DNA from 2 places in the Streptomyces sp. NPDC048415 genome. Region 2 is predicted to be linked to the other one. Evidence: riboswitches for the same ligand, from Rfam matches in the RefSeq annotation. Region 2 holds a riboswitch; the other holds the start of a gene.
What was found. Region 2 has a riboswitch for thiamine pyrophosphate ahead of AB0D27_RS10880 (thiamine ABC transporter substrate-binding protein). Riboswitches for the same ligand answer to the same signal wherever they lie in the genome.
Positions count from the first base shown of each region.

Region 1: linked by a shared signal. The riboswitch ahead of thiO (glycine oxidase ThiO) and the one ahead of AB0D27_RS10880 (thiamine ABC transporter substrate-binding protein) in region 2 are both predicted to bind thiamine pyrophosphate.

Region 1 covers NZ_JBEZKJ010000025.1:74,788-82,299, reverse strand. The annotation lists gene pknB (Stk1 family PASTA domain-containing Ser/Thr kinase) at 1-1,859, opposite strand, end outside; gene AB0D27_RS18940 (thiazole synthase) at 2,095-2,889, opposite strand; gene thiS (sulfur carrier protein ThiS) at 2,893-3,093, opposite strand; gene thiO (glycine oxidase ThiO) at 3,090-4,250, opposite strand; TPP riboswitch at 4,248-4,361, opposite strand; gene AB0D27_RS18925 (hypothetical protein) at 4,414-4,773, shown strand; gene AB0D27_RS18920 (FAD-dependent oxidoreductase) at 4,888-6,051, shown strand; gene AB0D27_RS18915 (Rv2175c family DNA-binding protein) at 6,299-6,670, shown strand; gene thiE (thiamine phosphate synthase) at 6,763-7,422, shown strand.
Region 2 covers NZ_JBEZKJ010000011.1:92,677-100,188, reverse strand. The annotation lists gene AB0D27_RS10900 (hypothetical protein) at 445-891, opposite strand; gene AB0D27_RS10895 (hypothetical protein) at 1,515-1,919, shown strand; gene AB0D27_RS10890 (VanZ family protein) at 1,993-2,571, shown strand; gene rlmN (23S rRNA (adenine(2503)-C(2))-methyltransferase RlmN) at 2,793-3,899, shown strand; TPP riboswitch at 3,969-4,074, shown strand; gene AB0D27_RS10880 (thiamine ABC transporter substrate-binding protein) at 4,153-5,238, shown strand; gene AB0D27_RS10875 (iron ABC transporter permease) at 5,277-6,911, shown strand; gene AB0D27_RS10870 (ABC transporter ATP-binding protein) at 6,912-7,512, shown strand, end outside.

The sequences.
Region 1 (7,512 bases), on a different contig from region 2:
CGGTCCTCCTCGACCTTGAACCCGGCGTCCTCCAGCGCCTGCTTCGCGTCGTCCACACTGTCGCCCACGACGTCCGGGACCTCGACCATCTCGGGGCCCTTGGAGATCGTCAGCGTCACCGTGTCGCCCGAGGCGGCCTCGCGGCCCGCGCCCGGCGACTGCTCGGCGACCTGGCCCTTGTCGAACTCCGAATTGACCCTCGCGGTGGCGATCTTCACCTTCAGCCCCGAGTCCTCCAGCTCCGCCCTGGCGTCCTCGACGGACGTGCCCGTGACCTCGGGCACCTCCACCGGACTGCCCTTGCTGACAGTGATCGCGATCGCCGATCCGGCGTGCCGCTCGGTGCCCGCGCCCGGTTCCGTGCTGATCACGAACCCCTTGGGGACGTCCTCGCTGAACGCCCGGGTGACCATGCCCGCGGCCAGTCCGTCGCCCTTCAGCACTTCCTTCGCCTTGAACAGCGCGAAGCCCTTCAGGTCGGGCACCTTCACCGTCTCCGGTCCGTTGGAGACCGTCAGCGTCACGGAGGCGTTGTCGCGAATCCGGGCGCCGACCTCTGGGTCGGCGCTGATGACGCTGCCCCGCTTCACGGTGTCGCTGTACGCGTGCTTGACCTGCTTGACGTCGAGACCGGCCTTTGCCAACTGGTCCTCGGCCTGCTTCTCCGTCTTCGACAGGATCGGCGGGACCTTGGTGAACTGTCCGGAGTTGATGTACCAGACGCCGGCGCCGAGCCCCAGCACCAGCACGATGGCGGCGACGATCGCGAGCATCCCGCGCCGCGGGCGCGCGGCGCGCCGCGAGGGAGCGGCCGGCGCGGACGCGAACTGACTGGTCTGCTCGAACTGACCGGTCCGCTCGAACCGACTGGTCCGATCGAGTGCGCCGTCCTCGTCGTCGTTCACGGGCAGCAACCGAGGCACGGACAATGAGTGCGGGATCACACTCGTACGGTCCTCGCCGATGTCGCGGCCGACGGACAGAGCCCCCGGCGGTACCGCGTCGAGCTGCTCGGCCGTCAGCCCGGCCCGCGCCTCCAGTACCCGACCGAGCAGCGCCACCGCGTCGTGCGGGCGCACCTCGGGATTGCGGGCGGTCGCCGTGCCGACCAGCTCGTCGAGCCCGTACGGCAGCCCTGGCACGGTGGCCGACGGCGGCTGTACGTCCGTGTGAAGGTGCTGGTAGAGCACCTGAGCGGGGGAGTCCCCGGAGTGCGGCTTGGCGCCGGTCAGCATCTCGTAGAGGACGACCCCGCAGGCGTAGACGTCGACGCGGGTGTCGGCGGTGCCGTGCTCGATCTGCTCGGGGGCGAGGTAGGACACGGTGCCGAGGACGGCCCCGGTCGTGTTCGTCACCGTGTCCACGGCCCGTACGAGACCGAAGTCGGCCACCTTGACCCGTCCGTCATCCCCTATGAGGACGTTCTCCGGCTTCATGTCGCGGTGCACGAACCCGGCCCGGTGCGCGGCGCCGAGCGCGGCGAGCACCGGCTCGAGGATGTCGAGCGCGGCCCGCGGCTGCAGGGCGCCGCGCTCGCGCAGTACGTCGCGCAGGGTGCACCCGGCGACGTACTCCATGGCCAGGTAGACGTACGACCCGTCCGCCCCCTGGTCGAAGACCTGCACCACATTGGGGTGGGCGAGCCGTGCCACCGACTTGGCCTCGCGGATGAACCGCTCGACGAACGAGCCGTCGGCGGCCAGCGTCGGGTGCATCACCTTGAGCGCGAGCACGCGGTCGAGGCGGGTGTCCAGGGCCCTGTAGACCGTGGCCATCCCGCCGACCGCTATCCGTGCGTCAACGCGATAGCGGCCGTCGAGCACCTGCCCGACAAGCGGGTCCTGAAGGGTCGTATCCACGCAGGTGAGTGTACGAGCCGCCACTGTCACGCGCCCCGTTCAGCCGATACCGGAGCGGGACTGCAGCCGACCTGTGACGCACATCGCAGGCAGCGAGCGGGCAGCCCGCGACACAGCCGCGACGAATGCAGCGCCCGCCAACGGCAAGAACCCCCGCGGAAGGCCCGCGCACTCCCCAGACGACTGGAAACGGGCGGTGCGCGGGCGGGCCCGAACCCAGCGCAGCGCCGGGCACCTAGAAGGCGGGCCTCTCGGGATCCAACCGCGCCAGCCCCTCCACAGGAGACGACGCCTCGGCGAAGTGCCGTCGGGGGATACGCCCCGCCCGGTAGGCGAGCCGGCCGGCCTCGACGGCGTGCCGCATGCCCTCTGCCATGAGCACCGGCTCCTGGGCGCGCGTCACGGCCGAGGCGAGCATCACCCCCGCACACCCCAGCTCCATCGCGAGCGCCGCGTCGGACGCGGTACCGGCTCCCGCGTCCAGAATCACCGGCACGCGCGCGTGCTCCACGATCAGCTGGAAGTTGTGCGGATTGCGGATGCCGAGCCCGGACCCGATCGGCGACCCGAGCGGCATGATGGCGGCGCAGCCGACATCCTCCAGCTTCCGCGCGAGCACAGGATCATCGTTCGTGTACGGCAGCACGGTGAACCCGTCGTCGACCAGCGTCTCCGCGGCGTCGAGCAGCTCGATCGGATCGGGCAGCAGCGTGCGCTCGTCGGCGATGACCTCCAGCTTGACCAGGTCGCTGCCGAGCGCTTCGCGCGCGAGACGAGCGGTCAGCACGGCCTCGCCCGCGGTGAAACAGCCCGCCGTGTTGGGCAGGACGCGGATGCCGAGCTTGTCGAGCACCGACAGCACCGAACCGTGGACGCAAGCGTTTACGCGCCGCATCGCGACCGTCGTCAGCTCCGTGCCGGACGCCACGAGTGAGCGCTCCAGGACGTCAAGGCTGGGCGCACCGCCGGTACCCATGATCAGACGGGACGAGAAGGACGTACCAGCGAGGACGAAGGGATCGTCGGCCATGGCTCAGCCTCCTTGGACGGCGGTGAGGACTTCGATGCGGTCTCCCTCGGAGAGGGCTGTCGACGACCACTGCGCGCGCGGGACGACGGTTTCGTTGAGCGCGGCGGCCACCCCGGACGGCGCGGGGGTGAGGGTGGCGACGAGCGTGTCGAGAGCGGTCCCCGTGTCGATGCGCTGTCGCTCTCCGTTGACGAAGATGTTCATGCGGGCTGCTCCGTGAGGGCGGCGGCGCCGAAGCGCCCGGGTGTGAAGGGGCGGGCCACGTCGGGGAGTTCGCCGGTGGTCAGGACGTGCGCCATCGCGTCACCGGTGATGGGGGTGAGCAGTACGCCGTTGCGGTAGTGCCCGGTGGCCAGCAGGAGCCCGTCCAGTTCGGTCGGGCCGAGCAGCGGCGCGTTGTCGGGCGAGGCAGGGCGCAGTCCGGCGCGCGTCTCCGTGAGTGGCAGCTCGGTGATCCCGGGCACCAGCTCATGGGCGTCGCGCAGCAGTTCGTACACGCCGCCGGCGGTCACTGTCGTGTCCCAGCCCAGCTCCTCGCTGGTGGCGCCCACGACGAGTTCGCCGCTCTCGCGCGGCACCAGGTAGACCTGGCTGCCGCGCACGACGGCACGTACCGTGCGGCTCAGGAAGGGCGCGTACCGCTTCGGCACGGTCAGGCGCAGTACCTGCCCCTTCACGGGACGCACGGGCGGCAGGACGTCGTCGGGGACGCCCGCCAGACGCCCGCTGAGGCTGCCCCCCGCCAGCACGATCTGGCCGCCGGCGAGCTCGGTGCCATCGGTGGTGACCGCTCCGGCGGCCCGGTCCCGTACGACGCTCAAACGCTCCGCCCACGCCCGGTGGAACACCACACCGGCCCGCTCACACGCCGTGACCAGGGCCCGCGCGAGGCGGCGCGGATCGACCTGGTGATCGCCGTCGACGCGCAGACCTCCGCGTACGCCGGGCGCGAGCATCGGCTCAAGACGGCGGCACTCGCGACCGCTCAGCCACTCCGAGTCGAGCCCCGACCGGCGTTGCAGTGCGTGCAGTTCCCGCAGATGGGCGCGGTCGTCGGCGTCCAGCGCGACGGCCAGCGTGCCGCACTGTCGGTAGCCGAGGTCCTGGCCGCTCGCCTGGGTGAGCTCGGCGGCGAAGTCCGGATAGCGGCGCGCGGAGGCGAGATTGAGGCCCAGCAGGGTCTGCTCGCCGTAGTGCAGTTCGGTGACGGCGGCGAGCATTCCGGCGGCCACCTGGGCCGCTCCGCCGCCGGGTTCGGGGTCGACGACGGCGGTGGCGAACCCGCGTTGCGCGGCCCGCCAGGCCGTGACAAGGCCGATGATGCCGCCCCCGATGACAAGGACATCTGATGTACGCGACATGGGCGTCCAGCCCCTCCCTTCGCCGGCATGACCCGGATCAGGTTCGTACGGTCGGAGGCCGTCCCAGCCTCCCTCTCAGCCCGGTGCGTCCGGGCTCCCGCGAGTGCTTTACGGTGACCACCCTAGCCCGCCGCCACCTTTCCCAGTAAGGGAGCCTCCGTCCATGGCCCGTTCGCTCGACGGCCTCGTGCTCGCCCCGGTCGCCGACCAGGCGCCGGGTCAGGTGGGCACCCGCACCCGGTTCTCGTACCACGAGAAGGACGGCGAGATCTGGGCCGAGTACACGGGCGGCGACGTCGTACGCGGGCACCTCGTGGGTACCCGTGAAGGCGACCGCCTCGACTTCCGGTACGTGCAGCTGAAGCGCGACGGCAGCACCTCGTCGGGGCGCTGCGCGTCCCTCGTGGTGGAGCTGCCCGACGGACGCGTGCGTCTGGAGGAGACCTGGGAATGGGAGTCGCAGGCGGGGAGTGGGACGAGCGTGGTGGAGCAGCTCCGCGAGAAGTGTGGAACAGCTCACTGAGCCCGGCCGCTGACTGACAAATTGTCAGGTGTCTATGGTGATCAGGTGAGCGAGCAGACGCAGGCGCAGTCGCAGGGGCGTACGGCACGGCGGGTCGTGATCGTGGGCGCGGGGATGGCCGGGGTGCAGAGCGCGGTCGCGCTGCGCGAACAGGGCTTCACCGGCACCGTGACACTGATCGGTGCGGAGCCGCACCAGCCGTACGACCGGCCGCCGCTGTCCAAGGCCGTCCTGCTCGGCAAGGCCGAGGGCTCCGCCTTCGACGTCGACTTCGAGGCGCTGGACATCGAACTGCAGCTCGGGCGCGAGGCGCTCGGCCTGCGCCCCGGCGACCACGAACTGGACACGGCCACCGGACCCGTGCCGTACGACGTCCTGGTCGTCGCGACCGGAGCGGAACCGATCCGGCTGCCGGGCGCGGAGGGCGTGCCCGGGGTCCATCTGCTGCGCACCCTCGACGACGCCGAGCGGCTGCGTCCCGTCCTCGCCCAGCAGCACGACATCGTGGTCGTCGGGGCGGGCTGGATCGGCGCCGAGTTCGCCACGGCGGCGCGCGAGGCGGGGTGCGCGGTGACCGTCGTCGAGGCCGCCGACCGGCCGCTCGCGGGGGCGTTGCCCGCCGAGGTGGCCGCGCCGATGGCGGCCTGGTACGCGGACAGCGGGGCCACACTGCGTACGCACGCGCGCGTGGAGCGCGTCGAGCCCGGCGCGGTGGTGCTGGACGACGGCTCCCGGGTGCCCGCGGGCGCCGTGGTCGTCGGCATCGGCGCGCGTCCGGCCACCGCCTGGCTCGCCGGCTCCGGCATCGAGCTCGGTGCCCATCGCGAGGTCCTGGCCGACGACCATCTGCGCACCTCGGTACCGGATGTCTACGCGGTCGGCGACTGCGCCTCCTTCCCTTCGGGAAGGTACGAGGGCCGTCTCCTGGTCCACCACTGGGACAACGCCCTCCAGGGCCCGCGCACGGTCGCGGCGAACATCATCGGCGAATCCCCGGCGGCGTACGACCCGGTCCCGTACTTCTGGTCCGAACAGTTCGGCCGTTTCGTCCAGTACGTCGGCCACCACGCGCCCGCCGACACGACGGTGTGGCGCGGCGACCCCACGGGAGTCGCCTGGACGGTCTGCTGGCTCCGTTCCGGACGCCTGGTCGCCCTCCTGGCGGTGGGCCGCCCGAGGGACCTCGCCCAGGGTCGCAGGCTCATCGAGTCGGGCGCCCTGATGGATCCGGAGCTGTTGTCGGATCCGGCGAGGCCTCTCAAGGCGGCCACGGCGTAATCCGTCACAAGGCGGTCACGGCACAGTCCATCACACGGCGGCCACGGCGTAATCCGTCACTAGGCGGCCACGGCATAGTCCGTCACACGGCGATCACGGCGAAGTCCGTGACACGGCGATCACGGCGAAGTCCGTGACACGGCGATCACGGCGAAGTCCCTCATAAGGCGGCCAAAGGCGTCATCCGTCACCCCAGGTCGGACGCCCTTGGCTTCCGACTGTCAGTCCGGGATGGCAGGCTTGTCCCGTGACCGAGATTGACGCAAAGATCGATGCTCTCGTCCCCGCCTGGCTCACCCTCCCCGACATCGCCGAACAGCTCGGCGTCGAGGTGACCCGCGTCCGGCAGTTGGTCAAGGAGGGCCAGCTGATCGCCGTACGCCGTGGTGAGAACCGCGCGCTGCACGTCCCCGCCGCCTTCATCGACGGGAACGAGCAGAAGGTCGTCAAGGGCCTGTCCGGCACCCTGACGCTCCTGCGGGACGACGGCTTCACCGACGAAGAGATGCTCGAGTGGCTCTTCACCCCCGACCCGACCCTGCCCGGCACCCCCGCGCAGGCTCTGAGCGAGAATCGCGGCACGGAGGTGAAGCGCCGCGCCCAGGCGCTCGCCGTCTGACCTGAACCAAGACCGTCCGGCGTACGGACCACGGTTCGCCGGGCCACCCCGGCCGCCCTGGTCCGTACGCACCGACAACGGGGGACATACGCATGCCCGAGAACGCCGCCACCACCGTCCGCGCCCAGCTCGCCGACGCCCGCGTCTACCTGTGCACGGACGCCCGCAGACGCCAGGGCGACCTCGAGGAGTTCCTCGACGTGGTCCTGGAGAGCGGCGTCGACATCGTGCAGCTGCGCGACAAGGGCATGGAGGCGGCGGAGGAGCTGGAGCACCTCCAGGTCTTCGCGGACGCCTGCGCCCGCTACGGCAAGCTCCTCGCGGTCAATGACCGGGCCGATGTCGCTCACGCCATCCAGGCCCACGTACTGCACCTGGGCCAAGGCGACCTCCCCGTCCCCGCGGCCCGCGCCATACTCGGCGACGACATCCTGATAGGCCGCTCCACGCACGCCGAGTCCGAGGTCGCGGCCGCCGCCGTGCAGCAGGACGTGGACTACTTCTGCACCGGTCCCTGCTGGCCCACCCCCACCAAGCCCGGCCGCCACGCGCCCGGCCTGGACCTGGTCCGTTACACGGCGGCGCTGGGCACCGCCCGTCCCTGGTTCGCCATCGGCGGCATCGACCTGGGCAACCTCGACGAGGTGCTGGAGGCGGGCGCCCGGCGGGTTGTCGTCGTACGGGCGATCACGGAGGCGGAGGACCCGGGAGCCGCGGCGGCGGACTTCGCGAAGCGGCTGCGCGGCGCGTAGGCGCGCGGTGACTGTCCGAGGGGTGGACAAGAAGTCGGCAAATCGGACAATTCCCCTCGCTTCGGTTGGGGGACCGGCGCCCCCTGGCTA
Region 2 (7,512 bases):
CGGCGCCCCCGGGACGCTCGTGGGCGACGCGCTCGCAGCGGTCGGTATGCCAGTACCGCGCGGCGGACCGCGTTGGCCGACTGCACGGCGCCGTGGTAGATCCAGTGCTCGCCGCGGTGCTGGTCCCGCAGCACGCTGGGGCGGGGTGAGCTTGCCCCCCCGGGCATATGCGCAGCGGCTGTTCAGAGAGCCGGTGGTAGCGGCCCTCCACATCCGCCTTCAACTCCATGTGCGCGCTGACCATGTGCTCTACCGGGTCGAACCCGTTGCGGGCCACGATGCCGAAGCCGATACGGTGCGCGCCCTTGGCGAACGCTCGCCAGTCGTGGTGCGTGCGGAGAACGTCTTGCCCTGCCGCGGCACCGCGCCGACCAGCAAAGACAGCCACAGCTTGGTGGCTATCACCAGGTTGCCCCGCTCGTCCACGCCCCACGGGAACGGCTTTCAGAAGTCCACCCGAGTCGCCCCCAGCAGCGGCGTACACCCCGCGGGCACTGCGAGCGGGTCGCGGTCAGCGATCCAGTAGGACACCCTGCGCCCGCTCCACGAGGGCGCCATGACGTACAGGGTCAGCGCCGCGGCGAGCCCCACGAAGCACGCGGCGGTGGTGACGATGCCCCGCAGCCGGACGCGGTCGTTGCGCTGCCGCGCCAGCTTCAGGTACTCGGCCGCGTCCTCCGCCTGCACGGCGGCCAGCCGCAGCCCCTTGCCCTCCGCGTCGAACACCCACCGGCCGACCAAGGTGGACCAGCGCCACGCGCCGCGCGGCGAGTAGGCCAGCAGCTTCGGCGTGTAGATGCACGGCAGGCGAACGGCGTGGTAGCCGACCATGGTGGAGTAGTGGCGCACCGCCCAGCGTCGCACCGCTTTGCGCTGGTCGGGCAGCTTCACTCAGTCCGGCAGGACCGGCATGCGGGCCTTGTGCTTGGCCTCCATCCACTCACTGACCGAGGGTGGGTAGACCTCGCGGGGCGGGTCGACCGGCGCATCCTCCGTGAGAACGTCGGCGTCCGGGTCGTCGGCGTCGGGGAGTTCGGCCTCCCCACTCGCCCGGCGCGGGCGCGTCGGCGGTCGGGGCGGGCGTCTTGTTGAGAGGGAACGGCATCACGTCGGCCGTCCGCTTCTCATGCCCAGCGCTACGCCCCGCGAGACCCCGTGATCGCGCGTGAGTTCCGCGGCCGACGGAAGCTCCACCATCGTCGGGTCGGACTTGATCAGAGTTTCATCGCTTTCGCGATCTCCAGAACGTGGAGCCGTAGGAGCCACGCAGCGGTGATAGTTCATGCGTCCGGTGATGCCACCTCAAATCAGGCTCAGATTCCGGTGCAAGTTCGAGAGTTAAACGGGTCAAATCGTGCCTTTCTGTAGGCATTCGGGAACTGGCATTCGATCATGCACTGATAAGCTCTGGGTAAACGGGGGAAAACGCGTGCGGCCGCTTCGGAGGCTCTTTGCTGCCCCCATTTCCGGGCGCCCTTGACCAGAGCGCCCGTAGTAAACGGGAGATTTGAAAAGTGAAGAACATTAAGCGGTCCCTGGGGGCTGCTGCATCGCTGGTGTCCATCCTGGGGACCAGCGTCATCCTTGCTCCATCAGCGTCCGCGACGCCTGCCGGTTGTGGTGAGCTGAGCAACGGCAACCTGTGCATCTCGGGCGGCAAGCTCGGCAAGAGCGCCACCTACACGTGGACCGTCGGCTACTCCCGCAACACCAGCGGCCAGATCATCGTGACGCTCGGCGACCAGCGCAAGAACGACCAGATCACCGCCCTGCCGAACTACTACGGCAGCAAGAAGACGAGCTCCGTCAGCAACTATGCCGAGCTGAGTCAGAAGCACTCCATCGACGCAGGCGACTGCATCCGCGGCGTCATGGAGTACAAGGGCACGATGTACGTCACCAAGTGGCGTTGTCCCTGACGGTACCCTCACGGGTGCCGCATGACGCGTGCGGCACCCAGAGCCCCGCCTCACCGTCAAGGGAAACGCCGTCGTGTGGGAAATCATTCTCTATCTGAATTTCGCCACCGTGGCGGGATTCCTGCTCTTCTGCGCGGTCATTCCCTGGGTGGCTGCCGCAATTGAAGCGCGCACGAGGGACGCAGTCCCGGTGCTGTCCCGCGTGTTCCTCGCGTTCTGCCTGATGGTAATCCTCGCGGCCACGCTGATCCCGAGCCAGCCGATCGGCAGCGGCGGGCAGCGGTACATCTCGTGGGCACCTGGTGAGGGCCTTTGGGGCGACGACCTGTCCACGGTCGGAATGGGCAGCATGGAGCACGACATGATCCTGCGGCTCCAGCTGGCGAACGCCCTGATGTTCGTCCCGCTCGGCCTGCTGCTGATGTTTGTCACTCGGCAGCCGCGCCTGCGCCGGGTCGTGCTGATCTGCCTAGCGTTGAGTGTGCTGATCGAGGCGACACAGTACGTGATGAACGCTGGTCGCACCGTGGACGTCGATGATGTCCTGTTCAACACCCTGGGCAGTCTCATCGGCGGCGTCCTGGCGCTCTTGCCCCGTCTCGCCTTCCTGAGCGAGGACTCTGAGGAGTCGGCGGATCCCGCCCTGGGCTGACCGCCCGAGCTTTTACGGCGGGCCTGGACGGACAGCCTTCTGGACGCTCGCCCGCAGAAAGCGTGCCGCCACCTGCACCGACGTGCCTGCCGCGAACCGTGGGCCGGGCCGTCTGTGGGCCGTCGGAGGGGGACCGACGATGACCAACAACGACCGTCAACGACCACTCCCGATCCGACGATCGCAGGTCACACGAATCGATCTGCGACACTGGTACAGCCATGCCTAAGCCCGGAGAACTCACTTTTGTCGCCCCGCGCGGAGCCAAGAAGCCGCCGCGGCACCTTGCCGATCTCACGCCCGCCGAGCGTAAAGAGGCCGTTGCCGCGATCGGTGAGAAGCCGTTTCGTGCCAAGCAGCTCTCGCAGCACTACTTCGCGCGGTACGCGCACGACCCCGCCGAGTGGACGGACATCCCGGCCGCCTCGCGCGGCAAGCTCCAGGAGGCGCTGCTCCCCGAGCTGATGACGGTCGTGCGGCATCTGTCCACCGACGCGGACACCACCCGTAAGACCCTGTGGCGGCTCTTCGACGGCACGCTCGTCGAGTCCGTGCTGATGCGCTACCCGGACCGGGTCACCATGTGCATCAGTTCGCAGGCCGGCTGCGGGATGAACTGCCCGTTCTGTGCGACGGGGCAGGCCGGGCTCGACCGGAATCTGTCCACCGGCGAGATCGTGCACCAGATCGTGGACGGCATGCGGGCCCTCAGGGACGGCGAGATTCCGGGCGGCCCCGCACGGCTGAGCAACATCGTCTTCATGGGCATGGGTGAGCCGCTCGCCAACTACAAGCGGGTCGTGGGCGCCATTCGCGCCCTCACCGACCCCGAGCCGGACGGGCTCGGACTCTCGCAGCGCGGCATCACCGTCTCGACGGTCGGACTAGTCCCGGCCATCCACCGGTTCTCCGACGAGGGCTTCAAGTGCCGCCTCGCCATCTCGCTGCACGCGCCGGACGACGAGCTGCGCGACACCCTCGTCCCCGTCAACACGCGGTGGAAGGTGCGCGAGGTGCTGGACGCCGGATGGGAGTACGCGGCCAAGTCCGGGCGGCGCCTGTCCATCGAGTACGCCCTCATCCGGGACATCAACGACCAGGCATGGCGCGGTGACCGGCTCGGGCGGCTGCTCAAGGGCAAGCCGGTGCACGTCAATCTCATCCCGCTGAACCCGACCCCGGGTTCGAAGTGGACCGCCTCGCGGCCCGAGGACGAGAAGGCGTTCGTCGAGGCGATCGCCGCCCACGGGGTGCCGGTGACCGTCCGGGACACCCGTGGTCAGGAGATCGACGGGGCGTGTGGTCAGCTCGCGGCGACCGAGCGGTAGTCTGACCCGCGTCAGTACATCTTGATAGCCAGCTTCTTCATAGCCAACATCTTCAAATCCAACATCTTCATATTCCGACAGGGGAGCGCCACAGCGCTGAGAGTGCGGGACAGACCGCAGACCCTCTGAACCTTGCCCAGGTCATTCTGGGTAGGAAGTTCGGTCATCACTCAAGCTGTTGCGCCCTGCCCGGGACCTGCCTTCAGGCCCCGGGCAGGGCCGCGTCTCTTCCTGGTCAGCCAGGAGGAATTCAGTGAGCACCACCAAGAAGTTCGCGGCCGTGGCCGTCGGCCTGGGCCTCGTCACGCTGCCGGCGCTGTCCGCGTGTGGGTCGTCCGGCAGCGGGAAATCCGCGGACTCCAAGACCGTCACGCTCGTCAGCCACGACTCGTGGGCCGTGTCGAAGAGCGTGCTCAAGGACTTCGAGAAGCAGTCCGGGTACACGGTCAAGGTCCTCAAGGACGGCGACGCCGGGCAGGCCGTCAACAAGGCCATCCTCACCAAGGACAACCCGCAGGGCGATGTCTTCTTCGGCGTCGACAACACCCTGCTGTCCCGGGCGCTCGACAACGGGCTCTTCCAGTCGTACGAGGCGAAGGGGCTCGGCCGGCTCGACGCCCAGTACCTGCTCGACAAGGACAAGCACCGGGTCACCCCGATCGACTACGGCGACATCTGCGTCAACTACGACAAGGCCTACTTCAGCCGGCACAAGCTGGCCCCGCCGGCCTCCTTCGACGACCTGACCAAGCCCGCGTACAAGAACCTCCTCGTCACGGAGAACGCGTCCACGTCCTCGCCCGGTCTCGGCTTCCTGCTCGGGACCGCCGCCAAGTACGGCGACGACGGCTGGCCGGACTACTGGAAGAAGCTCAAGGCCAACGGCGTGAAGGTCGTCGACGGCTGGGAGCAGGCGTACAACGAGGAGTTCTCCGGTTCCGCCGGCGGCAAGAAGGCGAAGGCCGACCGGCCGCTCGTCGTCTCGTACGCCTCCTCGCCGCCCGCCGAGGTCATCTATGCCGACCCGAAGCCCACGACCGCGCCCACCGGCGTCGCGGACGGCACCTGCTTCCGGCAGATCGAGTTCGCGGGGCTGCTGAGCAACGCCGGCAACACCAAGGGCGGCAAGGCGCTCATCGACTTCCTGGTCTCCAAGGAGTTCCAGGAGGACATGCCGCTGAACATGTTCGTGTATCCGGTGCTCAAGGGGGCGAAGGTGCCCGCGGAGTTCACCGCGTACGGCCCGGCGGCCAAGGACCCCGAGACCATGGCCCCGGCCAAGATCGCCGACAACCGTGACCAGTGGGTCAAGTCGTGGACCTCACTCGTACTGAAGTAGCGCCCGGGAGGCGTGGGAGCGCGGCGCGGGTGGGGCTCATGGCCCTGCCCGTCGTGTTCTTCGCCGTCTTCTTCGCCTATCCCGTGGCCGCGATCGTGGCCCGAGGCCTCAAGATCGACGGGGTTTGGCGGTTCGGACGGTTCGGTGACGTGCTCGCGCAGCCCGACATCCGGCATGTGCTGTGGTTCACCACCTGGCAGGCGCTCGCCTCCACAGCGCTCACGCTGCTGATCGCGCTCCCCGGCGCGTATGTCTTCGCGCGCTTCGATTTCAGGGGCAAGCACGTTCTGCGGGCCGTGGTGACCGTGCCCTTCGTGTTGCCGACCGTCGTGGTGGGTACGGCGTTCCTGGCGCTGGTCGGCCGGGGCGGACTGCTCGACGAGCTGTGGGGCGTACGGCTCGACACCACCGTCTGGGCGATCCTGCTCGCGCACGTCTTCTTCAATTACGCGGTGGTGGTACGGACCGTCGGCGGGCTCTGGGCGCAGCTCGACCCGGGCCAGGAGGAGGCCGCGCGGATGCTCGGCGCCTCCCGGTTCGCGGCCTGGCGCAAGGTGACGCTGCCGGCCCTGAGCCCGGCCGTGGCCGCCGCCGCGCTCATGGTCTTCCTCTTCACCTTCACCTCGTTCGGGGTGGTGCAGATCCTCGGCGGTCCCACCTTCTCCACCCTCGAGGTGGAGATCTACCGGCAGACCTCGGAGATCTTCGACCTTGCGACGGCGGCGGTGCTGACGATCATCCAGTTCATGGCGGTGGGCGCGGTTCTCGCCGTACACGCGTGGACCGTGCGCCGCCGGGAGACCGCCCTGCGTCTGGTGGCCCCGGAGACGACCGCGCGCCGGCCGCGCGGGGCGGGGCAGTGGGCGCTGCTGGGCGGTGTCCTGGCGAGCATCGTCGTCCTCCTCGTCCTGCCGCTCGCCGTCCTCGTGCAGCACTCCCTCGACGCTCCCGGATTCGCCTATTACAGGGCCCTGACCAGCGACGGCGGCGGCATCTTCCTTGTCGCGCCGATCGAGGCGATCGGCAACTCGCTGGAGTACGCGCTCGCCGCCACCGCCATCGCCGTACTGATCGGCGCTCTGGCGGCCGCGGCTCTCACCCTCCCCCACTCTCGGCTTCGCTCCAGCGGGGGGACCCCCATGACGGGCCGTCTGCTACGAGGATTCGACGCGCTGCTGATGCTGCCGCTGGGCGTGTCCGCGGTGACCGTCGGCTTCGGGTTCCTGATCGCGCTGGACGAGCCGCCGCTGAACCTCAGAAGCAGCTGGATCCTGGTGCCGCTCGCGCAGGCGCTGGTGGGTGTCCCCTTCGTCGTACGGACGATGCTGCCCGTGCTGCGGGCGGTGGACGGGCGGCTGCGCGAGGCGGCCGCCGTGCTCGGGGCCTCGCCGTGGCGGGTGTGGCGCGAGGTCGATCTGCCGATGGTGCGGCGGGCGCTGCTGATCGCGGCCGGGTTCGCCTTCGCGGTGTCGCTCGGCGAGTTCGGGGCCACCGTCTTCATCGCGCGGCCCGACAATCCGACGCTGCCGGTCGCCGTGGCCCGGCTGCTCGGACGGCCGGGCGATCTCAACTACGGCCAGGCGATGGCCCTTTCGACGATTCTGATGGTGGTGTGCGCGGTGGCGTTGCTGCTGCTGGAGCGGGTACGGGGAGACCGGACGGGGGAGTTCTAGATGCTGCTGAACCTTCAGGGTGCGACCGTACGCTTCGGCGGGCGGCCGGTGCTCGACGCCGTTGACCTCGCTGTCGCCGAGCACGAGATCGTGTGCGTGCTCGGACCGAGCGGCAGCGGCAAGTCCACGCTGCTGCGGGCGGTGGCCGGACTGCAGTCGCTCGATGCGGGACGCGTGGTACTGGGCGGACGCGACCAGTCGGCGGTGCCCGCGCACAAGCGGGGCATCGGCCTGATGTTCCAGGACCACCAGCTCTTCCCGCAGCGGGACGTGGGCGGCAATGTGGCTTTCGGGCTGCGGATGCACGGGGCGCCGAAGGGTCAACGAGCTTTGGAGGTACGGGAGTTGCTGGCACTCGTCGGGCTGCCGGGTGCCGAACGCAGGTCAGTGACGGAACTCTCCGGAGGCGAGCAGCAGCGCGTCGCGCTGGCCCGCGCCCTCGCCCCCCGCCCTCGGTTGCTGATGCTCGACGAACCGCTCGGCCAGCTGGACCGCTCCCTGCGCGAACGGCTCGTCGTCGAACTCCGTGAACTCTTCGGCGAGTTGGGCACGACCGTGCTCGCCGTCACGCATGATCAGGGTGAGGCCTTCGCGCTCGCCG